DNA from 3 places in the Lysinibacillus sp. C5.1 genome. Region 3 is predicted to be linked to each of the others. Evidence: riboswitches for the same ligand, from Rfam matches in the RefSeq annotation. Region 3 holds a riboswitch; each other region holds the start of a gene.

Region 1 (4,387 bases), 130 kb from region 3:
GCGATCCGTTCGAAACGATGATTGTGCGAGCGTCATATAAACACCAATTCCCTTTTTTGCACCAAGCCATTCAGCAATGACCGCTCCCATCACACTATAGGTCGCCGCAATCTTAATACCGGAAAAGATAGATGGATACGCATAAGGCCATTCTAATTTCCAAAATGTTTGCCCCTTCGTAGCACCAATCATTGCAAAATAATGTTTGAGCTCAGGAGAGGTTTGGCGAAACCCATCCATCGCCGCGATAACGATTGGAAAGAAGCAAACGAGACAAATAATAATCAGCTTGGGTAACAGGCCAAAGCCAAACCAAATAATTAATAATGGCGCTAAAACGAGCACTGGCACATTTTGAGACACAATAAGAATCGGATAAACAAACGCTCTAATGGTTGATGAGCGATGTAAAAATACCGCAACGCTTAAGCCACACATCACACCAATAGCAAGCCCTAATAATGCTAGCTGAATCGTGGCCCAAACATGGGGAATAAACGTTGAATACGATTCAATACCTTCAATCATAATGGCACTTGGCGCTGGCAATAGCCAATGCGGGATATCAGCTACACGTATAATAAGTTCCCATATGAATAAGAGGAAGGCGATAAAAATAATCGACCTTCCTTTCAGCATTACCTGTTTCACCCTCGATATTTCTCCGTTAATGTTCCCATTGTAATACCAGCTGGCTGATATAAAATTTTCACTTGTGTAATAACATTGATAGCGCCTAAGTCAATCATCTTTTTATTCATCTCTTCAATAATTTGTAACAAAGTGGATAATTCACCCTCCATTGTTGTTTCCAGTGGATGCACCTCATAGTGCACACCGGAAGCATCGATTACAGCTATTGCCGCATCTACAAATGGGATCACATCCTCATATTTTTCTGTTTTAGGTATGATTTGTACACTAATTAATGAATTCGCCATTTATTTTGCTCCTTTCTTTGGTAAGAAGTCGTTTGTAAATGCTTGTTGTGCATTAAAGTCGCCTTCTAAAACGTTATTCTGTGTCATCCAGTCCGCATAGTTTTCCCAAACTGCTAACTTTTGTTCTCCCCATTGCGCCGCATCATCTTGATATTTACCCGCTAACCATTCCTGACTTTTATGCACAAGCTCTTTATCCAAATCAGGTACCGCTTCAAGTAAAATATCAGCCGCTTCACTCGGATGCGCTATCGCATATTCATAGCCTTTAGCAGTAGCTGCGACAAATGCCTTTACGACATCAGGATTATCCTTTATCATTTTTTCATTCGTTGCCAATACAGGTGTGTAATAATCAAGCTGCTCACTATAGTCGGTTAAATACTGCATATTTAACTTTTCCCCACGAAGTTCTGCCTCAATACCTGTCCAAGCATAATAAATCCACGCAAAATCAATATCCTTTTGCATCATTGTGAAAAAGTCGATATCTCCCGCATTGACGATATCTAATTTGTTTATATCAGCATTTTCTGTTTGCATCAGTGACTGTAAAACAGCTTGTTCCACTGGAGCACCCCAGCCACCATAGGTTTTTCCTTCGTAATCTTTTGGTGATGTAATGCCTTTTGAAGCAAGTGATGCAAAACCTGAAGTATTATGTTGAATAATTGCAGCAATCGATACAAGTGGTACACCTTGTACACGAGCTTGCGTAATGCCTTCTTGGATGCTTACGCCAAACTCTGATTTCCCAGACGCCACAAGCTGATCAGCACCTGCATCACCTGGTAAAATAATCTCTACGTCTAAGCCTTGCTCTTTAAAATAGCCAAGCTTTTGCGCCACATAAAGTCCCGTATGATTCGTATTAGGTGTCCAGTCCAGTACAACTGATATTTTTTTTTCTGAACTGGCTTCCTCTTTTTTGTCTTCTTTTGCGCTACATCCAACTAATGTAATTAGTGCAGCAACCATAATGATTAACCATTTTTTCATGCTATATCCTCCTAGCAAGTAATTTGAAAGTGTTCATGATTGAATGTTTCACCAGAAGAAAAGCGTATGCTGTTTTTAATCCGTTTGCAGACGATGCTCATTGTTTTCTAACTGCTTAAGGGAATTCTTCATCCTTAAACAAAAAACGCCTAGGAATTATCCCAGGCGTTTGCAAACGGTATCAAAAAATAGTGTACGAATATTTTTGAATAGATGTTCCCTACGCTGGTACGAGCCAAATCAGGTTCAAAGGGTCAGCATCTGAACGGACGCAATCTCAGCTGGCAACTTCCAGCCCCCCTACATTCTTAACTTATGAACTTTTCGTTGATTATTATACCCCTATCTATCTTCAAATGACAAGCTCGTATTTTTAAACCTTTAAAATCAGCCTTGCTGTCGATGCCTATCATAAGCGAGCAAACTTCTTTCTAATTAGTAATTCGTTTTCCAAAGCATTTTGCTAGATGAAAAAAGCCCAGTTCTGTATAAGAACATGGGCATAATAAATTATTCCTCTTCTTTTTTCATTTTCATTACATGAGAAATGGTACCGTCTGTAGCGATATCTATTTTAAAGGAGCCATTCGAATGGCGATCTGCGCGCGTTAAACCTTTGACATCAATGATTTCTTTTACGCCTTTTTCTGTTTCAACAATGACTTGCTCCTTATCACTTGCTTTTACTACCGCAACTATACGATGTGGATTGGCTTTTAATTCGGTTAACACTTTTAAACCACGTTTTGCTCTACTTGCCATATCGACTTCAGCGACATTCATCTTCTTCACAGCACCTCGTTGGGTAACAATCACGACATACTCTGTATCAGACGGCTTTAATATTGTTACACCAACAAGTACTTCCCCATCTTTTAACGTGATACCTTTCACGCCACCCGTTTTAACACCTGTGACAGGAAGTTCTTCAATTGGGAAGCGGATAGCGTAGGCTGTATCAGTAATCAATAACAGCTCTGCCTCGTCTGAAACAATATCGGCCATGATCATTTCATCGCCTGATTTGACATTCATCGTCTTAATAGGCTTCGAATAACGAGTTACTGCATAATCTGGCAGTGGCGAGCGCTTAATTTGCCCTTCCTTTGTAGCGGTTAAAATATAGGTGTTTGGCTGGTCAAAGGAATCAAAACCATAGACTGCAATAATTGTTTCATCTTCCCCTGTTGGCACAATACTTGAGATATGCTGACCAAGATCTTTCCAACGAATATCCGGCAATTCATGTACAGGCTGATAAATATAATTCCCACGATTTGTGAACAACAACAGATGATGCTGGGTATTTAACGTTGCCTCATACAGTAAATAATCGGAGTCTTTCATGGCAAAATCTTGTCCATTAGATGCTGCATGCGAACGTGTGGATGTACGCTTAATATAGCCATCCTTCGTCACTGTGACCACAACATCCTCACTTGGAACAAGCACGTCTAACGTAATTTTAATTTCTTCAATCTCTTGTTCGATTTTCGAACGGCGTGGTTCAGAAAAACGTTTTTTAATGTCGAGTAATTCTTGTTTAATGACACGTACAAGTTTCGCCCCGCTATGCAAAATACCTTCTAGTTTCGCAATCAGTGCATTTAACTCATCTTGTTCACGACGTAGCTCTGTAATATCCGTATTCGTTAAACGGTATAATTGTAAGCTCACAATCGCCTCCGATTGCACTTCAGTAAAGTCAAATTTCACCTGTAAATTTGTTTTTGCGTCGCGCTTATCATTCGATGAACGAATTGTTGCAATTACTTCATCTAAAATCGACAGTGCTTTAATCAAGCCATCAACAATATGAGAACGGTCTTTTGCCTTTTGTAAATCATAAATGGAGCGGTTTGTCACCACTTCTTTTTGATGGGCTATGTACGCATCAAGTAGCAGTGGCAATGTCATCATCGTTGGACGACGATTATGGATCGCAATCATATTAAAGTTATAGGCTACTTGCAAATCAGTAGTTTTAAATAAGTAATTTAAAATGCCCTGTGCTGGCACGTCTTTTTTTAACTCAATCACGACGCGTAAACCAGTACGGTCTGATTCATCTCGAATTTCTGCAATGCCTTCCAGGCGTTTATCGACGCGTTGTTCATCAATTTTCTTTACAAGATTTGCCTTATTCACATCATAAGGTAACTCTGTAATAACGATTTGCTCTTTCCCACCTTTTAATGGTTCAATGGCTGCTTGAGCTCGAACAATAATTTTACCGCGTCCAGTTTCATATGCCTTTTTAATACCATCGACACCTTGAATAATCCCTCCTGTTGGGAAGTCAGGGCCTTTAATCACCGTCATTAGCTCATCGACAGTCGAATTCGGTTGATCTAAACGCATTAAAACGGCATCTAACACCTCATCAAGTGCATGTGGGGGAATATCTGTGGCATAACCAGCAGATATTCCTGTCGACCCGTTGACAA
Region 2 (4,387 bases), 1.1 Mb from region 3:
AAAGAATGTTCTTTTCTTATAAAGACCAATAACGACATTATAATAAGAAGGAAACCGTCTCAAATTTGTAATTTGGGACGGTTTTTTTATATTTTCTAGTCTTTTTCCTTTAGAGTTACATTTTACCTTTAAAAATTTCGTATTAAAAATCGAATATCGCACATTCTATATTCACAAGGAGGTGAGAGACATGACAAACAACAACAGTTCAAACAAGCTTGCAGTACCTGGTGTACAACAAGCGCTTGATCAAATGAAATACGAAATTGCACAAGAATTTGGTGTTCAATTAGGAGCTGACGCATCAGCTCGTGCTAACGGTTCCGTTGGTGGTGAAATCACTAAACGTCTTGTACAAATGGCAGAATCTCAATTAAAAGGTATGCCAAAACAATAATTGCAAAAAAGCATTTATTGAACTTAAAACCAGTGACCGTAAAAGGCACTGGTTTTAGTTTGTTTATTTTTACTTTTTTTATGACTAGCGTAACTCGAATTATTCAATCAATACGATTTAAAGGTCTCAACGGTTTGGTGAATATTATGACTTTCACAAATTGCGGAAATAACTGCTACACCGTCTGCACCAGCTTTTAATACAGTTTCTGCATTCTGACAGTTAATGCCACCAATTGCTACAATCGGCAACTCGGGATAATGACGGCGTGCTTGTTGTAAAAATTCAGTACCACTTGGCGCTTTGGCATCGTTTTTAGAAGTGGTGGCAAAAATGGGACCAATCCCTACATAATCTGCACCATTTTCTATAGCGATCTGTAATTCATCCGCTGTATGAACCGAAACACCAAGTATTATTTCCTCACCAATTTTTTCTCTTACTAGCGAGATGGGACAATCATCTTGTCCAATATGAATACCGTCTGCCTTGAGCTTTAAGGCAAGCTCAATATCATCATTTACGATAAATGGAACATTGTAGTGATGACATCGTTTTTGGCATTGACGGGCAAAATGTTCATAATGTTCATCAGTTAGTGCATCTGTTCCTTTTTCTCGAAATTGGAACATCGTAATACCAGCTTGCAATGCTTCTTCTAGTATTGCTAATGGTTGTTTGATTTTTGCATTCGCTGTACCCATTATAAAATAGAGCTGCAAATCACTGCGTTTCACCTATGGTCACCTCGCAACTTTCTTTAAATTTTTGGTAAGCAAAATGATTTGTTGGTCCATTACCATGACCAATCGATAAGTTATGAGTAATTGCTAGTTGAATGAATTTCTTAGCCTCAATAATGGCTTGCTCTATCGGCATTTGACGGCCAATAAAAGCTGTTAATGCGGCAGAAAATGTACACCCTGTACCGTGTGTATTTTTGGTCGCAATTCGATTAGATTGCATTGAGAATGATTTGCCATTTTTAAAAAATACATAATCTACAGCAAAATCTTTGTTCGCTAGATGGCCACCTTTGATAATCACGCATTGAACACCTAGCTGTAGTAACGAATGCGCCGCAAGTCGAATGTCAGACACGGTTTCGATTTTTCTTGCAGCTAATATTTCAGCTTCTGGAATATTTGGCGTTACAATCGTGGCAAGTGGTAATAAATTGTTTCTTAATGCCTCCACAGCTTCTTGTTGTAATAAAGTTTCACCGCCCTTTGCAATCATGACAGGATCAACAATAAGAGGGATGGTTAAATTCGTCATAGCTAGCGCAATTGTACGAATAATATCAGAGGAAAAAAGCATGCCAGTCTTAATGGCGCTAATTGGAAAATCCTCTAAGAGAGCATGAAATTGTTTATTTATAAAGGCTTGTTCAATGGGTAGCACATCCATGACACCTTGTGTGTTTTGGGCAGTTAAAGCTGTAATTACGGACGTTCCGAATACATCTAATTCTTGAAATGTTTTTAAATCTGCTTGGATACCTGCACCGCCACCGCTATCAGAGCCCGCTATTGTTGTAACAATGTGCATCAAATATCACCGTCCTTCGATAAACGATGCAATTCGTTTAAGACTGCTACAGCAAAATCACCATTATATTGAGCAGCCGAATGAGCATGTTCAGCAATTTTTTTATAGCTCGTTAATGTTTCGCATAATTGAGAAAAAGGCTCATTGCCCGCCATATATGCAGCACAACAAATTGCGCTTAATAAACAGCCAGTACCTGTCACTTCTGTCATTCGAGTATGACCACCAGCAATCCATTGCGCAAGGTTCCCATCGGTTATAAAATCTTTTTCACCAGTTACAATCACGATGCAATTAAATTTTTTTGCTATTTCTTTTGCTTTATCCTCAACAGATATGGAACCAGTACCACTATCAACACCTTTTTGTTGCCATTGTACATTAGCAATCGCGGCAAGTTCGCCAACATTACAGCGGATAACAGCAAAATGAATCGAATCTAATAACTGTAGTACCGTTTGTTTGCGGTATGCTGTAGCGCCAGCAGCTACTGGGTCCAAAATTACTGGTATACCAAGGGCATTTGCTTTTTTTCCTGCAAGTAACATCGACTCTTTTGTTCGTGTAGTAAGCGTTCCGATATTGACTAATAACGCTGATGCGATGGATACCATTTCTTCGACTTCCTGCGGATCATCCGCCATTACCGGTGATGCACCAATTGCTAGTAAGCCATTTGCTTGAAAATTTGCCACTACATAATTGGTTATGCAGTGAATCAACGGTTGTTTTTTACGAATCGTTTGAAAAACCATTGTAGTCCTCCTCTTTTGGTGGACGTAAGCATGCAAAAAAAGCTCTTTTTTATTCGGGCACAAGGCACACGTAAAAAGAGCTTTTCATCAATAATAAGATGTGTATTGCTCCCTACGTCAGTATTAACTAACAGGTTCAAAGGGTCAGGTTTTACCTTCTCAACTCACAAGAGTCCCCCTGCAATCATGAAAATTTTAGTTGACCAAAATGTAACATACCTTTTCATAGTATTCAATAGCATTTTATCATTATTTGGAAAGCAGTGACTGATGCCATATACTAGACCATGATAATTGTCATGACTTTTTTAAAATAGGGTCCTTCCATTGAAAATCGTAAAAAATGAGTTTTATAATGAACCTAGTATTAAGGAGGAAGTTATGATGAAAAGACAGGATTTAATTGCACCAGAATGGTATAACATTGTGGAGGAAATTGAAAAGTATGCTCAAGATCCATCTAAAAATGCATTAATAGTTTATAATGACAACGAAGAAATTCAATATATTACATACGCAAATTTACTGGAAAAGGCGAATCAGGCTGCCCATGTATTTACTTCGCAGGGTTTAACGAAGGGCGATGTGCTATTAGTGATGGTTCCAAGATCTGTCGAAGCTTATATTGTTTACATAGCGGCACTGAAAGCGGGTTTAACTATCATCCCTAGCTCTGAAATGTTACGTACAAAGGATATTGAATATCGTATTACACATGCCAATGCCAAAGGTATTATCGCCTATGAGCCATATATTGAGCAATTTGACGACGTAACAAATTTAAAAGGAATTATGCAATTCGTTATTGGTCACGCGCATGCACCATGGCAACCATTGCTTGAAAAAATGAAGGAACATCCTACAAATTATACAAACCCTACACCGACAAAAAGTACAGATCATGCCTTTTTAGCTTATACAAGTGGGACAACAGGGAATCCTAAGGCAGCTGTTCATACACATAGCTGGGGTTATGCGCATTTACGTACGACAGCACCGAATTGGTTAGGTGTCCAAGAAAATGATATAGTTTGGGCTACTGCCGCACCCGGTTGGCAAAAATGGATTTGGAGTCCGTTTTTAGCAACGTTAGGTAGTGGAGCAACGGCATTTGTCTATAAAGGAAAATTTGATGCTTCGACTTACTTGTCATTGCTAGAAAAATTTAAAGTAAATGTGTTATGTTGTACCCCAACAGAATATCGCTTTATGGCCGCACTTAACAATCTACAGGACTATAATTTAAGTGCCATCCGTCAAGCTGTATCAGCGGGGGAGCCGTTAAATAGTGAAGTCGTTAAAGTGTTTTCAAAAACGTTTCATATTCAAGTGCGTGATGGCTATGGCCAAACAGAAAATACATTGCTTGTTGGGACACTGGTTGGCATGGATGCTCGCGTCGGCTCTATGGGTAAACCGACACCAGGCAATACAGTCGAAATTATTGATGATTTTGGAAATCCTGTTGCTGATGGCGTGGTTGGAGATATTGCCGTTCATCGTCAAACCCCAGCACTGTTTAAAAAGTATTTCAAGGACCCAGAACGCACTAGCATGCAATTCCGTGGAGATTGGTATATTACCGGTGACCGAGCATATAAAGATGCAGATGGCTATTTTTGGTTTGAGGGACGTGGTGATGATGTCATTATTTCGTCAGGCTATACAATTGGGCCATTTGAAG
Region 3 (4,387 bases):
CATAGCTTCTGCCATCTGCACTGGATTCTTCGCACCAGAAACTGCTGAATTTAGCAAGACTGCATCCGCACCTAGTTCAAGAGCAAGTGCTGCATCAGACGGAGTACCTATCCCTGCGTCTACAATAACAGGTACTGTCGCTTGTTCAATGATAACTTGTAAATTATATGGATTTAAAATTCCTTGTCCTGAACCAATTGGCGACGCACCTGGCATAATGGCATGAACCCCCAGTTCTTGTAATTTCCGAGTAAGAACGACATCATCTGAAGTATACGGTAGTACAATAAACCCTTTTGCTAAAAGCATTTCACATGCACGATATGTTTCTAATGGATCAGGCAATAATGTATCATCACACCCGATTATTTCAACTTTCACCATATCGCATAACCCAGATGCTTTTGCTAGTTTAGCAATACGTACTGCTTCCTCAGCTGTTTTCGCACCAGCAGTATTTGGTAATAATCGATAGTTTGATAAATCTATTTTATCTAGCAAATTAGGCTGGGATGGTTCAAAAATATTCATACGACGCACAGCAAATGTTAAAATTTCAGCTTCTGATGCTTCTATTGCTCCTTTTTGAATATCAAAATCTGAAAATTTCCCTGTTCCTAGTAATAATCTTGAAGTAAATGTATATGGTCCAATTTGATACATGTTAACCCCCTCCGACAAATGTAACAATCTCAATAGAATCAGTAGACTTAACCACTGTCGAATAATTTTCTTTTTTCAAAATTACGCCGTTTTGTTCGACAACAACTATTTTTTCCTGAAGCCCTAAGTGAATCAATAAGCTCTCAATTGTTTTCACATGGTCTGGAACTTCCATCTTATTTCCATTAATAATCATAGTGTTTCACCATTAATTCTGACATATATTCTCCTACGAATGGGCTTAGCAATATGCTATAACGATAATGTCCTGTTGATACAAATTGCCCTTGAATTGTCGAATGTACTTCCATATAACGTCTGCCTCCATTTCGTAATCCTGCCCATGTTCGGTCCCAACTCGCATCTTGTAGGGCTGAAACAATAGAAAATGCCTTTTGTAATATGTCTACAATACTCATTGCTTTAACATTTCTTGATATAAATTTGGCTCTATCGTTGCACCAGTGACGTATTTACTATAACGTTTTGATACAATATAAAATCGTTTTAAAAATATAGGAGCATTAAGTAATGGGCGATTACTTTTTAAGGAAATCACTTCCATTTGGTTCAAAATTTCTTAATTCTTCTGAAAAAAGCAACAATGCTGCTTCTCCAGCTGATACTTGCCAAAAGCGAATTTGTTGAATACGTTCAAATTCTTCTTCTTAATTTGCAATCCTGTATATTCCTTTCACTTCGTACCCTATATCAATACCTGTTTTTGCACGGATTTTTTCGGCTACTTTTGGAAATAATGTTCGACTTTTTCTTACCATTTCATACAAAGGATCGTCATCCCATTGTGCTGAACCCCTAGTAATCCAGCAGCTACATGTGAAGCACCCTCTGCAATTACCTTTTTCTCAAGAATTGCTACGTGAAAACGCGTTCAGCAAGTCAATGTGCGATTGTACTACCGATGATGATCATACTATCGAAACTTTTCGTCTTCCCACTCCTTAAGTTGAAGAGCATATTCTTTTACCTTTTCAATAGGGTCATTTGCCTGCCAAATTCCTGACATCACTGCAATTCCTGAAACTCCTGACGCACATACTTCTTTTGTATTTTGCGGAGTGATTCCACCGATAGCAATCACAGGAATAGATACATTGCTTACAAGCTGTTGTAATAATTTTGTTCCACGACAAGCGATTCCTTTCTTACTTTCTGTATCAAAAATATGTCCATAGAGTAACCAATTGGCCTTTGTATTTGTAGCCTCTTCAAGAGAGTGAATAGATGCACCAATTTTAAGATTTGAGAACTTCTCACTTGCGATAGCTACAGGAATACTACGATAACCTATTTGCACATGAGAAACATCCGCAGCAAGTGCAACATCGATTCGATCATTAATCACAATCTTTTGTAATGGAAAGCCTGCATATTTTAATTTTCTTATACAATCAAAGAGTTCAGAAGCAGTGCAACTTGGCTCACGAATATGCAAATAGCTTATATAGGGTTCAAACTTAGTTACAAAATGGACCACTTCATGTAGTGAATGCTGGCCATCTGTAATGATATGGAGCGCTATTTTTTTATTCATTTCTTAAATCATCCTATTCTTTCATATCTAAAATAGAAATTAAGTTGTTGTTCACTTCCTTTCATTATAATTCCATACAAAAAGCCACCCCTCAAGCATAGAGAAGTGGCTATAAATCTTGTACATTGAAGTACAAAAAGTAAGCCACTTCCCTTCGCTAGTATGATCTAGATCAGGTTCAAAGAGTTGAGTTTCCTCTCTCAGCACATCCGTGCACCCCTAGTGGTCTTTTCAATATTCAATTAAAATGTTATAGCAAATAAAGTGCAACTTCCATCAAGCGGGACTTCTTCATCCCCACTTGATGGTTAGTCGAACCAATCGGCTTTTACAGGCAGTTATCCCCCATCTTTCTTCTTCGCTTCTCTCAATCTTTAGATGAGGGTTATACAGCCCATTAATGAAAGATAAAAAAGCCCTTGCTTCCACAATAAGGAAACAAGGACTTGTATAATAGACAATATCCTATCTGCTTCCCTACGCCAGCATAATCTAGATCAGGTAAAAGGATCATGAGCTTACGGCTCTACTCTCAGCTGGCAACACCAGCTCTCCTAGCAATTATTGTATTAAATTACAAATTAAAGTATAGCACTACCGATTTAATTGTTCAATAATGTATTATTAGAATAAAATCAAATCTTTATAGTACAAAAGCTGAACTCATTAAAACACAGAGTTCAGCTTTAAATTCATAGAAATCTATTTTTAAGAAAAGATGTAAGTTTAATTATGGATTTAGTTGCAACAGTGCGCTATGCAAATCATGTCATTGTTTAGCTACTTCTTCCGCTTCTAAATTTGTTATTAGTCCTGCATGGTTATATGAGATTTTTATAAAAAAGTTTGAACATTTTCAAGCTATGTTGTTCAACAATCGTGCCATTTTGGGATATTTGAAAATTGATTAACCTTCAACAAGCCCATAGTATTTATAAAGCTTACCTTCTGATTCAACGAGTAAAATTGGTCCTCCAATTTCTTCTTTTTCTTTAACCGAAAAGATTTTTGCACCAACAGGTAATTTGTTCGACATTTCGTCTTCAAAGTTGGTATCTGTATCGTTTTTTGTTTTTATTTGTCCTACCTGCTCGTCTTTTGTTAAAGTTAGTTCTTCAACCCAATCAATTCCAGTTTTATAAATCACTCCATTGAATTGAAATATATCGGCTTCAGGATCTAATTTTAAAATCTCTCCCGCACTAGAATTTTCAGTTGTATAAACTTCTACTTTGGCTTTATCCGCTGAATTAGAACATCCAACAGCAGTTAATAAAACGAAAATAACCAAACCCCAGAGTAATCTTGACACTTTCACATTATCCCTCCTTAGATTTTTAGACGGATAAAGGTTAATTAAGTTACCTATTTATTCCGTTAACTGGTCTGTTTGTTAAACAAAAAAACCCGGCCGATCAACACAAGATTTTAATCAAACTTTATTATAAATGATTCATAAATGCATTAACTATAAGGATTGTTCCTACCCTTGTTAATGCTTTTTTCAGTTGTTATGTAAACGATTATTACGAGTTTTGGAACAGAGGTTGATAGACAGGATTGTTCTTGTTCCGCAATCGGGCCATTTTCTTGAGTAACAAAATTTAAAGAAAATCGTTATGGAGCTAAGAAATTGTGCAGATTTACACTTTAAATAAAGGAGCAGGTTAGTTTAATAAGTTGTTTGTTTTATAATTAAATAAGAAAGATAGATAATCAATAAAAGAAGTAATTCAATTTAATATTAGTTTCGATGAACCGCAGCGTAAGATAAGAAAAAGCCATTCCCTCCACAATCGGAGAGAATGACTTGCTTTCATAAGTCGTAAAACTATTGTTACAATTTTGCCCAACGTTCCTCTAACCAGTTCATAAATTCTGCACCTTTGTCGCCTTCATACGCATCAAAGACATCTAAACGCATACGTTTTAGTTTATCCGCAAAATCTGCCACTGTATGGTCCTTTGGCAAGCTCTTTTTAACCCGTAGGAAAATTTTGTCTGTTCCTTTGATAATATCAAAACGTGCAGGTGATGGTTTCTCTACGTCCTCGCCAAGCGCCACAAGTGCTTCATAGGCTGCTAATTGGACCTTGTTGACAGTATCATGTTCCATACGATTTTTTAATATATCTATGATTTTGTCATGTTGATAAGCCGATAATATTT

What was found. Region 3 has a riboswitch for thiamine pyrophosphate ahead of I5435_RS11345 (thiamine phosphate synthase). Riboswitches for the same ligand answer to the same signal wherever they lie in the genome.
Region 1: another riboswitch for thiamine pyrophosphate. It lies ahead of I5435_RS11950 (ABC transporter substrate-binding protein); the one in region 3 lies ahead of I5435_RS11345 (thiamine phosphate synthase).
Region 2: another riboswitch for thiamine pyrophosphate. It lies ahead of thiM (hydroxyethylthiazole kinase); the one in region 3 lies ahead of I5435_RS11345 (thiamine phosphate synthase).

Annotation. Positions count from the first base shown of each region.
Region 1 covers NZ_CP066226.1:2,475,371-2,479,757, forward strand. The annotation lists gene I5435_RS11940 (ABC transporter permease) at 1-639, opposite strand, end outside; gene I5435_RS11945 (thiamine-binding protein) at 648-941, opposite strand; gene I5435_RS11950 (ABC transporter substrate-binding protein) at 942-1,940, opposite strand; TPP riboswitch at 2,141-2,252, opposite strand; gene parC (DNA topoisomerase IV subunit A) at 2,451-4,387, opposite strand, start outside.
Region 2 covers NZ_CP066226.1:3,454,278-3,458,664, reverse strand. The annotation lists gene I5435_RS16905 (alpha/beta-type small acid-soluble spore protein) at 191-397, shown strand; gene thiE (thiamine phosphate synthase) at 505-1,134, opposite strand; gene thiD (bifunctional hydroxymethylpyrimidine kinase/phosphomethylpyrimidine kinase) at 1,121-1,948, opposite strand; gene thiM (hydroxyethylthiazole kinase) at 1,948-2,703, opposite strand; TPP riboswitch at 2,796-2,893, opposite strand; gene mbcS (acyl-CoA synthetase MbcS) at 3,088-4,387, shown strand, end outside.
Region 3 covers NZ_CP066226.1:2,342,100-2,346,486, reverse strand. The annotation lists gene I5435_RS11360 (thiazole synthase) at 1-663, opposite strand, end outside; gene thiS (sulfur carrier protein ThiS) at 665-859, opposite strand; partial or broken gene I5435_RS11350 (FAD-dependent oxidoreductase) at 849-1,641, opposite strand; gene I5435_RS11345 (thiamine phosphate synthase) at 1,598-2,218, opposite strand; TPP riboswitch at 2,351-2,449, opposite strand; TPP riboswitch at 2,676-2,784, opposite strand; gene I5435_RS11340 (hypothetical protein) at 3,126-3,536, opposite strand; gene I5435_RS11335 (HEAT repeat domain-containing protein) at 4,056-4,387, opposite strand, start outside.